Regions from separate parts of the Sphingomonas sp. FG14 genome, predicted to be linked through region 3. Evidence: riboswitches for the same ligand, from Rfam matches in the RefSeq annotation. Region 3 holds a riboswitch; each other region holds the start of a gene.

Region 1 (5,180 bases), on a different contig from region 3:
TCGGGCGAACGCGTGAAGACATGCAGCCCGTCGCGGATCTGCATTTCCTTCAACTCGCACAGATAATTGTCGAGCGCGGCCAGCGCGTCCTCGCCATCGCCGACGGCGCCCGCATCCGCATCGAGCCCCTGGGCACGCGCGAGGTTCAGGATCTCGCCCTTCAGATGCGCGATGCGGCGCGGATCCATCCCCGCCGCCAGATAATATTCGTCGACCAGCGCCTCCAGCGCCTTCAACGGGCCATAGCTTTCGGCGCGCGTCAGCGGCGGCGTCAGATGATCGATGATCGCCGCGCCGATCCGGCGCTTGGCCTGCGTCCCCTCCCCCGGATCGTTGACGATGAAGGGATAAAGCTGCGGCACCGGCCCGGCGCAGACCTCTGGAAAGCAGCTTTCCGAAAGCGCCAGCGCCTTGCCCGGCAGCCATTCGAGATTGCCGTGCTTGCCGACATGGACGACCGCATGCGCGCCGAAATGCCGGTTCAGCCAGATATGGAAGGCGAGATAGGCGTGCGGCGGCACCAGCGCCGGATCGTGATAGCTCGCCTTGGGATCGATATGATAGCCGCGTGCGGGCTGGACCGCGACCGCGATCGCGCCAAACCTGCGGACCGCGAGCCGGAAAGCGCCGTCACGCACGAAGGGATCCGCGTCCGCCGCACCCCAGCGATCGACAACAGCGGCGCGGACATCGGCGGGCATGGCCTGGAAAGCCGCATGATAGTCGGCCAGCGGCAGCGCGACATCCCCGTCGCGATCGGCCGAGCCCGGCGCGTTGGTGACACCCGAAAGCATGGCCGCCATCAGCGCCGCGCCATCGGCGGGCGCATCCGCCACGGCATAGCCCGCTTCCGCCAGCGCTGCGAGGATCGCGGCGGCGCTGGCGGGCGTATCGAGGCCGACGCCATTGCCGACGCGCCCGTCGCGATTGGGATAATTGGCGAGCACCAGCGCGACGCGGCGATCGGCCGGCGCCGTCCGGCGCAGCGCCGCCCAGCCGGCGGCGAGATCGGCGACGAACGCGACGCGGCCGGGCAGGACGCGCGGCACGACGATGCCGCATTCGGTGCGCGGATCGAAACGCTCCGCCGCCTTGAAGGCGATGGCGCGCGTGAACAGCCGTCCGTCGACTTCGGGCAGGGCGACGTTCATCGCCAGGTCGCGGGGGCCAAGCCCGCGCGGGCTTTCCGCCCAACTGCCCTCATCCACCCCCGCGAACACCGCCTGCAGGATGGTGCAGTCCGCCGCTTCGAGTATGCCGGGGATGCGCGCCTCCCCCGGCGACGAGGCGGCGAAGGAGGTGGCGTTGACGATCACGTCGGGCGCGGTTTCGGCGATCAGGCCACGCAGCCAGTCGACCGCGAAGGGTTCGCGCAACGCGCGGACATGGACGGCGACGACATTCAGCCCGCGCTCGCGGAGCGCCGAGACCATCGCGTCGACCGCGTCGAGCGTGCCCGCCACCATCAGCGCGCGATAGAAGACGAACAGCGCCACCGGCCGATCCGGGGCCCAGTCCGCACGAACGTCGGCGAGCGTCGGGCGGTCGCGCCCCGCCACATGGAGCCCCGCATCCGCGACGGGCACGGGATCGTCGGGCGGACCGGCATCGCGCCCGATCAGGCGCGCGGCGAAGCGCAGAAAGGCCGTGGCGTTGGCGACGCCGCCCTGCCGCAGATAATCGCGCAGGCGATCACGGCTTTCCGGCGGCACCGTCGAGGCGCGGTCGAGCGCCGGATCGGCCTCGCGCCCGTCCGCGATCGCCGCGAAGGCGATGCCGCGTTCACGCGCGACGCGGGCGATCTCGTCGATGCCATAGGGCCAATAGGCCTTGCCGCCGAGCAGGATCACGCAGACGAACTTCGCCTTCGCGATCACGCTCTCGACATGGAGATCGACCGAATAGGGATGTTTGAGCAGCAGCAGATTGGCGAGCCGCACGCTCGGCCCCGCATCGGGCAGCGCCTCCGCCGCGCGCGAAAAACAGGCAAGCTCGCTGTCCGCCACCGACAGGATCACGATATCCCCCGGCGACTGGCCAAGGTCGATCGCCTCGTCGCCGCTGGAGATCGTGCCCGGGGTGGCGGACAGCAGGTGCATCAGGCGATGTCCCCGCTCAGTCGGGCGCCCAGTTCGGCCGCGATCCGCTGCTGATCGAGCCCCTTCTGCCCGATGACGACGAGCTGCGAGACGCGCGGTTCATCCGCCCTCCACGCACGATCGAAATGCTGCTGGATGCGCGGGCCGACTCCCTGGATCACCAGCCGCGCCGACCGCCCCGCGACCGCCACGAACCCCTTGATGCGCAATATGTCGTGCTCGGCGATCAGGCGGGACATCGCCGCGACGACTGGCGCCGCGTCCTCGATCTCACCGCCCGTCACCACGAAGCTGTCGAAATCGTCATGGTCGTGATCGGGATCGCTGTCGTGATGCGAGGGGCGCGTATCGAGATCGTCCTCCGCGCCGGCGAGCAGCCCCAGCAGCACGGCGGCATCGACGGCGCCATGATCGGCGCGCACGATCTTCACGCCGGCGCGCGTGTCGGCGGAGAGATCGCCCTCGATCCGCGCCAGCGCGTCGCCATCGACCAGATCGGCCTTGTTGAGGATGACGAGATCGGCGCAGGCGAGCTGATCCTCGAACAACTCCTCCAGCGGGCTGTCGTGATCGAGCGAGGGATCGGCGGCGCGCGCGATCGCCAGCGCCGCCTCGTCGGTGGCGAAGCGCCCGGCGGCGACGGCATCCGCGTCGATCAGCGCGACCACGCCGTCCACCGTCGCGCGCGTGCGGATATCCGGCCATTGGAACGCCTTCACCAGCGGCTTGGGCAGCGCCAGGCCGGAGGTTTCGATGATGATGTGTTCGGGCGGGTTGGGCCGATCGAGCAGCTTGAGCATGGTCGGCAGGAAATCGTCGGCGACGGTGCAGCAGATGCAGCCATTGGCGAGCTCGACGACATCCTCGTCGGGGCAGGCCGCGTCGTTGCAGCCCCTGAGCAATTCGCCGTCGACGCCGACATCGCCGAACTCGTTCACGATCAGCGCGAGCCGCCGCCCCTTCGTGTTCTGGAGAAGATGCCGGATCAGCGTGGTCTTGCCCGCGCCCAGGAAGCCGGTGATGACGGTGGTCGGAATCCTGCTCATGCGCGCGTACCCCCGGTGATGCGGGCGGACGGCGACTGGCGCGGTGGAACGATCGGAATCATGATGTCACTCCCCGGCGCCGTGCAACGACATGGCGGGGCGTGCCGATGCCAAGGCATCGGTCGACGCGCGACGACGGGCGGGCGCCGGAGGCACCCGTAACCGCGCACCGATGCGGCCCCGCCGCATGGTTCGTCGCTCAGACGGAGAGAGACCGTGCCGAGACCATCCCCTGGATCAAGGCAAGAGCGACCGGTGCGCCGGCAGGTCTCCTGGCTCGCGGGTCAAGGCTTGATGCACGCCTTCCCAGGCATGGCGCATCCGCGCCGGCCCAGTGGCTGCGCCCATCCCGATCAGGATGGACGCCTGTGCATCGCGCTCGCCGCTTACAGTTGCAGGGACAGCCCCGGATTCGGACGATCGCTCGTCCTCACCGTGTTCCCGAATTAAGCCCTTTCGGGCACCGGCGCGATCTTTCGAGATGCGGACATCGCCCGCCTCTCGAAAGCGGCCATAGGCGAAATCGCCGCGCGAACCAATCGCTCAATGCGAGCCCGCGATCATGCCACCCGCGTCGTCACGCCCTGCGCCCGCACGGCGCGGATCAGCCCCTGCCGCTCAAGGCTGTGCGCCAGGATGGTCTCGACCAGCCCGGCATGGCTGACGCCGATCGAGCGCGCCGAACGGCTGATCGTCTTGCGCGACCAGAGATTGCAGGAGAGATTCACTTCCATGAAACGCAACCCGCCGGTTGCTGGATCATCGCGGAACTCGAAGCGGCCATAGTCGAAGGGCCAGAGTTCGGGCAGCAGCGCGCGGACATGCGCTTCCAACCGCGCGACCAGGTCCCTGTCCTCCACCGGCTCGAGCGGATCGTCCGCCGTGACGACCAGGTTGCGCTTTTCCTCATAGGAACGGACCTCACCGGGGCGCGCCGTTGGATAATAGCCGAAGCTGGGCAGCAGCCATGGGCCGTCCGCGCCGACAACGGGCACGGCCAGATCGATCAGCGGCGCATAAGGCTCGATGATCACGTCATGGCCCGACGCCAATATGCCTTCGGCGTGCGCGCGCGCCTCCGCCCAGTTATCGATGATCTTCACGCCCCAGCTCGCCGAGGACGCATTGGGCTTCACCACCAGCCGATCCCAGGCGAAATCCGGTTCGCTCACCCCGCCCTGCCCCTGACGGACGATCGCCCAGGGGGTGACGGGCACGCCGCGCCGCTCGGCCACCGATTTCATCAGATGCTTGTCGTCGGACAGGCCGCGCAGGATCGGCGAGGCCCCAAGAAAGGGCAGCCCGAGCCGGCGCAGCAGCAACGGCCCCAGCATCTCGCTGTTCACGAAACCGCCGCGATTGAGCAGGGTCACGACGAAATCGGCGTCGGGCCGCTCGAACAGGTCCTCATACCGGTTGGCCGGCGTCACGTTCAGGCCGATCTCGCGGAGCGTCGTCAGCATCTCGTGATGATAGACGGCATGGGTTCCATCCTCGCGATCGGGCACGCCGCCGGACAGCGCGTGCTTGGCCAGGAACAGGATATTGAGCCGCGCCTTGTCGGCATCGGCGATCGAGAGCTGCTTGGGATGGGGCATGGCTACACCTTTTCAATCTATTTAATAGAGAATAGGTGCGTTGACAAGTCCGGGTAAATGGTGAGCAACCGGCGCGATGAGCGGCGACGCACCCGAAACGATCACCAGCCGAGACGTCGCCAGGGGCCTTGGCACGACGCTGCTCGCGCGGCTGGGCGGGGTGATCGATGTCGTCGCGCAGCCCGTCTATGTCTGGCTGTTCGGGCTGGCGAGCTTCGGCCTTTACGCGGTGCTGTGGGCCGCGGTGAACCTGATCGAGAATATCGCCGATCTCGGCATGACATCTTCCCTGCAACGGGTCGTGCCGCAGGCGAAGGATGAGGGAGAGGCGGTGGCGGCGCTGCGCGCGGCGCTCGCGATCGGCGTGCTGCCCTGCCTGATCATCGCCGCCGCCGCGTCGCTGGGCGCGGCGCATATCGCGCCATTGCTCAACGTCG
Region 2 (5,180 bases), on a different contig from region 3:
TGATCGCAGGGCACAAGCGCGCGGGTGAACGGTCATGGTGACGGCCATATCGCGCCTCGTTCCGCCGCGTTCGGTGCTGCTCGCCGGGCTGATCGCGCTGATCCTGCTCGCCGCGACGGCGTCGCTGATGCTGGGCGCGGTATCGCTCGCGCCGGCACGGATCTTCGCGGCGCTTGCCGGGCGGGGCGATCCGATCGCGACCGCGATCCTGTTCGACCTGCGCATGCCGCGCACGCTGCTGGGCCTGGCCGTGGGCGCGATGCTCGGGCTCGCCGGCGCCGCCTTGCAGGGCTATCTGCGCAATCCGCTCGCCGAACCGTCGGTGCTCGGCGCGTCCAACGCGGCGGCGCTGGGCGCGGTCTGCGCGATCTATTTCGGGCTGGCCGAACTTCACCCCGTCATGCTGCCGCTGCTGGCGATCCTGACCGGCCTGGGGGCGCTGGCGCTGCTGTTCGTGCTGGCGGGCCGATCGGAAAGCCCGTTGACCCTGATCCTTGCCGGCATCGCGGTCGCGACGCTCGCCTCGGCCGCGATCAGCCTGTCACTCAACCTGTCGCCCAATCCCTTCGCCGCGATGGAGATCATGGCGTGGCTGATGGGATCGATCGAGAACCGGTCCTACCACCATGTCTGGGTGGCGCTGCCCTGCATCGTCATCGGCGCGGCGCTGCTGCTGGCGGATGGCCGCGCGCTCGATGCGCTGACCTTGGGGGAGGACGGCGCCCGCGCCCTGGGCGCGGACCTGCGGGTGACGCGCCTGCGCCTGCTGCTGGGCGTCGCGGTCGGGGTTGGCGGCGCGGTCGCCGTGTCCGGATCGATCGGCTTTGTCGGGCTGATCGTGCCGCACCTGATCCGCCCGCTCACCGACCGCAGCCCCTCCGCGATCCTGCTGCCCTCCGCGCTTGGCGGCGCGGCGCTGCTGACCCTGGCCGATATCGGCGTGCGGCTGATCCCGACCAACGCCGAACTGAAGCTGGGCGTGGTGACCGCCTTTCTCGGCGTGCCGGTCTTCCTTGTCTATCTCATGAGGGAGCGCCGCTTATGGTGACCATCTCTCTCGACGCGGCATGTGTCCGGCTCGGCCGGCGGCTGGTGGTGGACGGCGTGTCGGCCCGGCTCGACGCCGGCGCGCTGGTCGGCATCATCGGGCCGAACGGCGCCGGCAAGTCGACATTGCTGCGCGCGATGCTCGGACTCGTCCCGCTGGCATCCGGCGCGGTCGCGATCGATGGCGAGGCCGTGCCCGCGATGCGCCGTGCCGCCATCGCCCGCAAGCTCGCCTATCTGCCGCAGGGCCAGCTTCTTCATTGGCCGCTGACGGTGGAGCGGCTCGTCTCGCTCGGCCGGCTGCCGCATCTGGCGCCGATGTCCGCCATGTCGCCGGCCGATATCGCTGCGGTCGAGCGCGCGATCGAACGCGCCGACGTCGCCGGGCTGCGCGGCCGGGTGGCCACCGAATTGTCGGGTGGCGAGCGCGCACGCGTGCTGCTGGCGCGGACGCTGGCGGTGGAGGCGCCCGCGCTGCTGGCGGACGAGCCGCTCGCCTCGCTCGATCCGGGGCACCAGATCGACGTCATGGCGCTGCTCCAGCGCGAGGCGCGCGCCGGGGCGCTGGTGGTGACGGTGCTCCACGATCTCACCATGGCGGCGCGCTATTGCGATCGCCTGCTGCTGATGGATCGCGGCGTGCTCGTCGCCGACGGCGCGCCGCTCGACGTGCTGACCGCCGAACGCCTGCGCAGCGTCTACGGCATCAGCGCGATGATCGACCCGCCGATGATCGTGCCCATCGCCCGTTCGCCGGAGCCCGCATGATGCAGGACCAATTCGCCGCGCAGGGCTTCTGTGCCGTCAAGCTGTTCGATCCCGACATGGTTCGCGCGGCACAGGACGATATCGTCGAACTGGTCGATCGCGTGGCCGGTGCGCTGTATATGCCGGCGGATCGCAGCCTGCCCGGCGCGCCGCTCGCCGACCGGCTCGATCGCATCGCCGCCGTCGAGCAATCCTATGCCAATCTGCTGCGCGTCGCCATCTGCACCGATGCGCATCGCGGGCCGCGCCTCGCCGCGCTCGCGGGCAGCCCCCCGCTGATCGAGACCGCCGCCCGGCTTGCCGGCCGCCCGATCGACGGATCGGTCATGCGCGTGCGCGCCAGCATCGCCGCCTTCCCCGAGCATCGCCATGACTGGCATTCGGATGTGGCGATCGACGACGGCACGAGCTGCGGACGCGTCCGCGTCACCGCCTGGATCCCGTTGAGCGATGCCGGCCCGGACAATGGCGGGCTGGAAGTGGTGCCGGGCAAACGCGCCGCGCCCTTCGAGCACCGGCGCGACGGCGGTTTCGCGATCCCCGCGGAGACGCTGGCGGGCCTGCCGCGCATCCAGCCCGATTGCCCGGCCGGCACCGTGTTGTTCCTCGACCGGTTCACGCCGCACCGCACCTTGCCGGTCCTGAATGCCGCGCGTTTCGCGCTCGTCATCTGGTTCAAGGCGGGATGAGCGTTGACGCACCGCAGCATCGGATTTAATGCCGGGCCTGCGACAGGTTCCCCGGGGACGGGGATGAAAAGGGAACGGGGTTCGAGACCCCGGCTGCCCCTGCAACTGTGAGCGGTGAGCCATCGGGCCATATGCCATTGGGATCCCCAGGATCCTGAGAAGGCGGCCCGAACCGGCATTGACCCGCAAGCCAGGAGACCTGCCCGTCGCGGTCGTCTTTCGCGCGGACAGGGTGTGCCGAGCGGACGGGGGTCAACCCGAGCGACGACATGCACGGACCGCGTTTTCGCGGGGGTCGAGGCATGCCCGTTCGGCAGCACGATTCCGCTTGAGCGCGGCCCATTTGTCCGGGGTACGCCGCTCAATGCTGAAGTCCATTTCGTTTCTCCCACTCCTGTTCTCGACCGCCGCCTATGCCCAGGTCGAGGCTCCATCCCCCGCCGATGATGGCGATGAGGCGATCGTCGTCACCGCGACGCGGCTGCCCGTCACCGCCGATCAGGTGCCGGCGTCGCTGACCGTGATCGACAAGGCCGCGATCGACGCCTCGCAGGCGGTGATCGTCTCCGATCTGCTGGTGCGGACGCCGGGCATCACGATCACGCGCAACGGCGGCTATGGCACGTCGACGGGCATCCGCATCCGGGGCGCGGACAGCGATCAGACCGTGGTCGTCATCGACGGCGTCAAGCTGAACGATCCCTCGTCCACGGGCGGCGGCTATAATTTCGCCAATCTGATGGTCGGCGATACCGCGCGGATCGAGATATTGCGCGGGCCGCAGTCGATCCTGTGGGGCAGCCAGGCGATCGGCGGCGTCGTCAATGTCGTGACCGCCCTGCCCGAACGCGCGCTGGAAGCGAGCTTCGACGTCGAGGCGGGATCGCGCGAGACGGTGAGCGCCCGCGCGGGCATCGGCGGGGTCGCCGGTCCCTTGCGCTGGCGCGTCTCCGGCTTCAGCTTCGTCACCGACGGCATCAGCGCGCTTTCGCCCCGGCTGGGCGCGACCGAGCGCGACGGCTATCGCAATCGCGGCGGCAATGCCCGCTTCAACCTCGATCTGGGCGGCGGCGCGATGATCGACCTGCGCGGCTCCTACGCATCGGGCCGCGTCGATATCGACGCGACCACGGGCGATACGCCCGCCTTCAACCTGAACGAGGAGATGTTCGGCTATGCCGGCGTCGTCGTGCCGCTGTTCGACGGCCGGCTCGTCAATCGCTTCGCGATCTCCGCCACGCGCACCGATCGCGACGGCTTCGATCCGCGCCGCGCGCGGCCGCGCAATCTGGACAGTAATGGCTGGCTCGAACGCTATGAGTATCAGGGCACCGCAACGATCGCGGAGGGCTGGCAGGCGACCTTCGGGCTCGAGCGCGAGGAAAGCCGCTTCCGCAACTATGCGACGATACCCGCCAGCCCGACCACGGCCATTCCCGCGCCGATCCGCGCCAATGCCCGGCTCGACAGCGCCTATGCCCAGCTTTCCGCGCGGATCGTCGCTCCGCTGACGGTGAATGCGGGCGTGCGCCATGACGATCACGATCGGTTCGGCGGCAATACCGTGTTCGGTGGCGGCGCCGTGCTGTCGCTGTTCGACGAGCGGACGCTGATCCGCGCAAGCTATGGCGAGGGTTTCAAGGCGCCGACCTTGTATCAGCTCGGCAGCCAGTACGGGAATTCCGCGCTGCGCCCCGAAACGTCGAAGGGCTGGGAGGTCGGGGTTGAGCAGCGCCTGTTCGATCGCGCGCTCACGCTCTCCGCCACATATTTCGATCGCAACGCGCGCGACCTGATCGTCTTCTACAGTTGCTCGGGCGCGCCGGCCGGGCTTTGCCTGGTGCCGGGTTCCGCCACCGTCGGGCGGCTCGGCTATTACGACAATGTCAGCCGCACGAAGACGCGCGGGGTGGAACTGGGCGGCGCACTGGATCTGGGCGGTCTTTCGCTCGCCGCCAATTATAGCTGGATCGACGCCGAGAACCGCTCGCCCGGCGCGCTGTTCGGCAAGGCGCTCCGGCGATTGCCCGCGCATAGCGCCAATGCGGAGGCGAGCTATCGCTGGGACTTCGGCCTGTCGCTGGGAGCGGCGCTCCGCTGGTCGGGCGATGCGTTCGAGAACGAGGCCAACAGCGTGGTGCTGCGCGACTATACGCTGGTCGACCTGCGCGCTTCGATGCGGCTGACTGACAGCTTCGAGCTCTATGGCCGCGTCGAGAATCTGTTCGACCGGTATTACGAGACCGCGCTCAACTATAATTCGCTCGGCCGATCGATCCATGCCGGCATCCGGGGGCGCTTCTGATGGACGCGCTCGCACCCCATGCCCCGATCGAGAAGCGCGTCGCCGTGGTGAACGGCCGGACGGAGGAGGTCTGGCCGCTCTCGCGCGACGAGCAATTCCTGTTCGCGCTCTACACCGAACTGTTCGACGATCATTGGGACAAGCTGACCTGGGGGCCGCTGATCCCCGGCGCCGCCTATGAACTCAAATGTCCGGGCAAGCCCGAACGCATCTCGCTGTCGGCGGGCGGTTATCTGACCATCCATTGGGGCGCCAGGGGGCATTTCCATCTCTGCCTCGCCGCCAAAAGCACGAGCGATCCGGTGCTCGCGGCGCGCCGCAGCCCCGGCCGCGTCGAGCTGTACCGGCGTCTGGATGGAGACGGATATCCC
Region 3 (5,180 bases):
GCCCAGGCTCAGCCCGTCCATCGGCGTGTAATCGATCGCGGCGCTGACGGTGTGGCGCGGGCGGCGGGCGAGTTCCTTGCCGAAATTGGCGCCCGGCGTGCGGTTTTCCGCATCGGTGAAGCTGTAGGAAGCCGTGAAGTCGAGCGCCTCGACCGGCTTCATCTCCAGCAGGAATTCCAGTCCCTTCGCACGCGCCCTGGCGATATTGTCATAGGTGCCATAGGGGCGGTTCGCGCAGATGCCCGTGAACGGAGCCGAACAGGAGATGAAGTCGATCTGGTTGCGCGTGCGGCGCTGGAACAGCGTCACGCCGGCGACGAGCGCGCCGTCGAGCAAGGTCTGCTGGATGCCGACATCATAGCTTTTCGCCTGTTCGGGCTTGAGTAGCGGATTGCCGTAACCGGTCAGGCTGGCGTCGAGCTGGAACAGCGTGGGCGCCTTGAAGCCCTCGCCGTAATTGGCGCGCAGCAAAGTGCCGGTACCCAGCTTCAGCGCTGCATTGGCGCCGATCGTGGTGTGGCCGCCGAACTGTTCATGGTCATCATGGCGTACGCCGCCGGTCAGGGTCAGCACGGCGATCGGCTTGACGATGATCTGGCCATGGAAGCTGTCGATGCCGGTCTTTGCGGCGGTGCGGGAAAAGCCGTCGTCGGTCAGCAGCTTCGACGTCTCGGTCTCCGCACCAAACACGGCGCGGAACATGTCGGAGAACGTCAGATCGCCCTGATATTCGAAACGCTCGGTGCGGCCGCGTGCGAGGAACGTGGGCACGGGGCCGAAAGCGGGATTGAAATTGTCGCGGTCGATATCGGCGATGACGAACGCGAGGCGGTTCTTCAGCTTGCCGTCGAAGAGCCGGGCATTGAGCCCGGCATAGCCGTAGATCTCCCGCGCGGTCGAATATTCGTCGGTATCGCCGAACGCGTAGGTCGGCGGCGCGAACCCGTCGAGATCGGTGCGGCTGTCGGCGAAGTTGCCGCGCAGGTCGATATCGAAATCCTCGCCCAGCGCGATGCCCAGCCGGGCATTAGCGCCATATTGGCGGAAGCCGTCGCGTTCCGTGCCGCCGGCATATTGCGAGACGCCATCGGTGCGATACCAGTTGCCGCCGATCGACCCCGAAAAAGCGCCACTGCTGCCCGAAAGCTGCGCGGTGGCGTTGACGCTGTCATAGGAGCCGTATTCGGCGCGTGCGCGAGCCTGCAGCCCCTCGGCTGGCCGCGCCGTCATGATGTTGACGACGCCGCCCAGTGCCTGGCTGCCCCAGGGCACCGAATTGGGGCCGCGCACCACTTCGATCCGATCGAAATTGCCGATCATCAGATGCCCGAAATCGAACGCGCCGGAGGGCGCGGAAGGATCGCCCGCGCGGACGCCGTCGATCAGCACCAGCGTCTGCCCGTCCTCGGCACCGCGGATGCGCAGCGCGGTCACGGCGCCGGGGCCGCCGGTGCGCGTCACCGACACGCCGGGGGTGTGCATCAGCAGATCGGTCGCGACCACCGCCTGGCTGCGTTCGATCGCTGCGCGATCGATGATGGTGACGGCCTGGCCGGTCTCGTCGGCATTCTGTGACGCGCCGATCGCGGTGATGATGATGTCTTCCGGCGCGTCGTCGGCAAGCGCTGGCGTGGCGGTGCCGGCAAATGCGGCGGCAAATGCGATGGTCGAAATGGTCTTCACGGCAATGTCCCTTCGTTCAACGACGTCACGATGTCGCCAAACGAGGAGGACCTCGCCCGCCCGGTGCACCCCGCCCGCGTGGAAGAACGACGATGACGGGCAGGTCTCCTGGCTCCCGGGTCAATGCCTGGTTCGCGCCGCCTTCCCGGGAAGAACCCCAGTGGCATATGGCGCGATGGCTCGCCGGTTACAGTAGCGGGGGCTGCCGGGGCTTCAGCCAAAGGCCGCACCCCGTTCCCTTTTCATCCCGTCGCCGGGAACCCGTCATGGGCGGGCGCATAGCGATGGACGGCATGAAAGCCAAGGGGAGCGACAAGTGCCGAATATGGTCGTGTATTGACAACGGTGGTGTAAATTCAGGGCGGCGGACCGTTTGCGATGCGGGCGGCTTCGGCGTAAAGGGCGCTCGGGAAGCGGATTAATGACATCTTGAAAACCAGTGACTTCGTAAATTCTGTCTTGGCTCTGCCTCGTGCGGCCAAGCGGTTGATCGTGCTTTCGGTCGATGCAGCGATCTGCGTGGTCAGCGTTCTGCTGGCCTTCTATCTCAGGATCGGCGAATGGGTGGAGATCGAAGGTCCGCCGGTATTGCCCATCCTGGCGTCGATCGCACTTGCCTTGCCGATTTTCGTCAGCTTCGGTCTCTACCGGACGATCTTCCGATATTCCGGCGGAGCCGCCCTGCTGACCATCGGCAAGGCGGTTACCGTCTATGCCATCCCGTTCGCCTTGCTGTTCACGCTTGGCGCCATTCCCGGCGTGCCCCGAACGATCGGCCTGATCCAGCCGATCCTGCTGTTCCTTTTCGTTGCGGGCTCGCGCACCCTGGCGAGCGCCTTTCTGGGGGAGACATATCAGGCGTTGTGGCGGCGAGGGCAGGTGCCGCGCGTTCTGATCTATGGCGCCGGGTCGGCCGGCCGTCAGCTTGCATCCGCGATGCGGTCGAGCAGCGAGATGCAGCTGGTCGGGTTCGTCGACGACGATCCGGCGCTTGCCAACTCGACGATGAATGGCGTGACCATCTATGGACCTCATGCCTTGCGCGATCTCGTCGTTCGGGCCGAGGTGACCGAGATATTGCTCGCCATCCCGTCCGCCAATCGTGCGCGGCGGACGGAAATCGTGCGCGATCTCAAGGAATATGGGCTGCACGTTCGCACCTTGCCCGGGCTCATGGACATCGCGCGCGGCAAGATCTCCATCGCCGATCTGAAGGAGCTGGATATCGAGGATCTGCTGGGGCGCGCATCGGTGCCGCCGGATCCCGCGCTGCTGGCGCGGGATATCGCCGGAAAGACGGTGCTCGTCACCGGGGCGGGCGGGTCGATCGGCAGTGAACTGTGCCGCCAGATCGCGGCGATCGGACCGAGGACGCTGCTGCTGGTCGATAACAGCGAGTTCATGCTCTATACGCTGCATCAGGAACTGGCAGGAGCGCCGCAGCTCGATTTCCCGCTGGTTCCTCTGCTCGCATCGGTTTGCGACGCTGCGCGGATGGAAGAGATCGTATCGGTGTGGCGGCCGGAGAGCATCTTCCACGCGGCCGCTTACAAGCATGTTCCACTGGTTGAGCACAATCCGGTAGAGGGCGTCCGCAACAATGTGATCGGTACGCTCACCATGGCGCAATTGGCGCGGCAATATGGCGTGGCGAGTTTCGTCCTGATCAGCACGGACAAGGCGGTCAGGCCGACGAACGTCATGGGAACCAGCAAGCGGCTGGCGGAACTGATCCTGCAGGCACTTCATGCCGAAGGCGGCGAGACCCGCTTTTCAATGGTGCGATTCGGGAATGTGCTGGGTTCCAACGGTTCGGTCGTGCCGTTGTTTCGCGGGCAGATCGCGGCCGGTGGACCGATTACGATCACGCATCCCGATATCATCCGCTATTTCATGACGATTCCGGAAGCCGCGCAACTGGTTCTCCAGGCAGGTGCGATGGCGCAGGGTGGCGAGGTGTTCGTGCTCGACATGGGAGAGCCGGTCCGCATCATCGACATGGCGCGCAACATGATCGAGCTCTCGGGCCTCACGGTGCGGGATGGAGATAATCCGGATGGCGATATCGAAATCGAGGTGGTCGGCCTTCGGCCGGGCGAAAAGCTCTACGAAGAACTGCTGATCGGAGCGGATTCGCGCGAAACGGGGCATCCGCGCATCCAGATGGCCAATGAACGTTTTGTGGCGTGGCTGGAACTGGACAGGATGCTGCAAGCACTTATGACGGCCCTTCGCAATGGTGATCCGTTGTCGACCTGCGCGATCTTGAGGGAGGTTGTTCCAGAGTTTGAGTCGACCGATGAGATGTTCGATTTCGTGGCGCTGGAACGTCTGCGGCACGAGAAGCGGGTTTGACGACACGGGTTGATTGCAGGGTGAATTTCCGAGCGGTGCTTTCCAGCGTACATATTGAAAGCTGGGCTTGTTTTTGCCATTCCGTGCTGCCATCAGGAACTGCCTGTGCACGTCCGTGGGGGCGCTCCTGCGATAACGGTTTCATGTGACCGAAAGATTCTCTCAAAAACTGCGCACTGATTGGGTTTTCTGGATGTTGGTGGCCTTTGTGGTGCTGGCATTCCTGACAGGTGGCAGCGCACGCGCCGACGTTCAGTCGCTCGTGATACTGCGCCCGGTGGCGGCGTTGACACTCGGCTTTGGCATCTGGGGACTTGAGCACGCTCAAATCCGCGAGTTTCGCGTATTGCTCTATTTCGCGCTGGCCTGTCTGGCTCTCCTTGTCCTGCATCTCATTCCACTGCCGCCGCTTCTTTGGACGGCGCTGCCAGGGCATGAGCTTGCCGCTCAAGCGGATGCACTGGCGGGTATCTCCCACCCATGGCGTCCTCTCAGCTTGATACCTGTCCGGACGATCAATGCCTTGTGCTCATTGGTCGTCCCCGGTGCAGCGCTGATACTCGCGATCCGCTGCACCAAGGAGCAGAGGTATCGCCTGTTGGGGCTGATGATCCTGCTCGGATTGGCGAGCGGCCTGCTGGGGATTCTGCAGGCGGTGGGGCCTGCCAGCGGGCCGCTCTATTTGTACAAGATTACGAATGAGGGCAGCGCTGTCGGGTTCTTCGCCAATCGGAATCATCAGGCTGCATTGCTCGCCAGCATATTCCCGATGCTTGCGATCTACACCTCGACTGGAATTCGTTCGGTCGAACAGGCTCGCATTCGCGCATGGCTGGCCTTGGGTGGAGGGAGCGTCCTCATCCCGCTTTTGCTTGTCACTGGATCGCGCGCTGGCCTGATCCTAGGCGCCTTGGGTATAGGGGGCGCAGCGTTGCTGTATCGACGGCCATTGGTCACCAAACCGGCAAAGCGCAAGGTTCGCAAGATCGATCCCCAGTTTGTTTTCATAGGCCTGGCTGCGACCGTCTTGGCTGTCCTGACCGCGTTGCTTTCGCGCGCGAGCGCGCTGCAGCGCCTCCTGGCTCCCGATGAGGTTGATGGCATGCGATCCGCAATCTTTCGGCCGATCTGGAATTTGTTGA

The links. A riboswitch is a leader RNA that binds a small molecule or an ion and turns the genes downstream of it on or off. The one in region 3 is predicted to bind cobalamin.
Region 1: it holds a riboswitch for cobalamin, as region 3 does, so the genes downstream of both, cobW (cobalamin biosynthesis protein CobW) here and ACODTA_RS00720 (TonB-dependent receptor plug domain-containing protein) in region 3, are expected to answer to the same signal.
Region 2: it holds a riboswitch for cobalamin, as region 3 does, so the genes downstream of both, ACODTA_RS08725 (TonB-dependent receptor plug domain-containing protein) here and ACODTA_RS00720 (TonB-dependent receptor plug domain-containing protein) in region 3, are expected to answer to the same signal.

Annotation. Positions count from the first base shown of each region.
Region 1 covers NZ_JBMDKK010000002.1:106,324-111,503, reverse strand. Annotated here, with positions in the region: gene cobN (cobaltochelatase subunit CobN) at 1-2,099, opposite strand, end outside; gene cobW (cobalamin biosynthesis protein CobW) at 2,099-3,145, opposite strand; cobalamin riboswitch at 3,391-3,628, opposite strand; gene ACODTA_RS08685 (D-alanine--D-alanine ligase family protein) at 3,706-4,743, opposite strand; gene ACODTA_RS08680 (lipopolysaccharide biosynthesis protein) at 4,820-5,180, shown strand, end outside.
Region 2 covers NZ_JBMDKK010000002.1:114,804-119,983, forward strand. Annotated here, with positions in the region: gene ACODTA_RS08710 (FecCD family ABC transporter permease) at 35-1,048, shown strand; gene ACODTA_RS08715 (ABC transporter ATP-binding protein) at 1,042-1,815, shown strand; gene ACODTA_RS08720 (phytanoyl-CoA dioxygenase family protein) at 1,812-2,504, shown strand; cobalamin riboswitch at 2,532-2,725, shown strand; gene ACODTA_RS08725 (TonB-dependent receptor plug domain-containing protein) at 2,869-4,809, shown strand; gene ACODTA_RS08730 (DUF7676 family protein) at 4,809-5,180, shown strand, end outside.
Region 3 covers NZ_JBMDKK010000001.1:158,034-163,213, forward strand. Annotated here, with positions in the region: gene ACODTA_RS00720 (TonB-dependent receptor plug domain-containing protein) at 1-1,683, opposite strand, end outside; cobalamin riboswitch at 1,765-1,963, opposite strand; gene ACODTA_RS00725 (polysaccharide biosynthesis protein) at 2,143-4,038, shown strand; gene ACODTA_RS00730 (O-antigen ligase family protein) at 4,184-5,180, shown strand, end outside.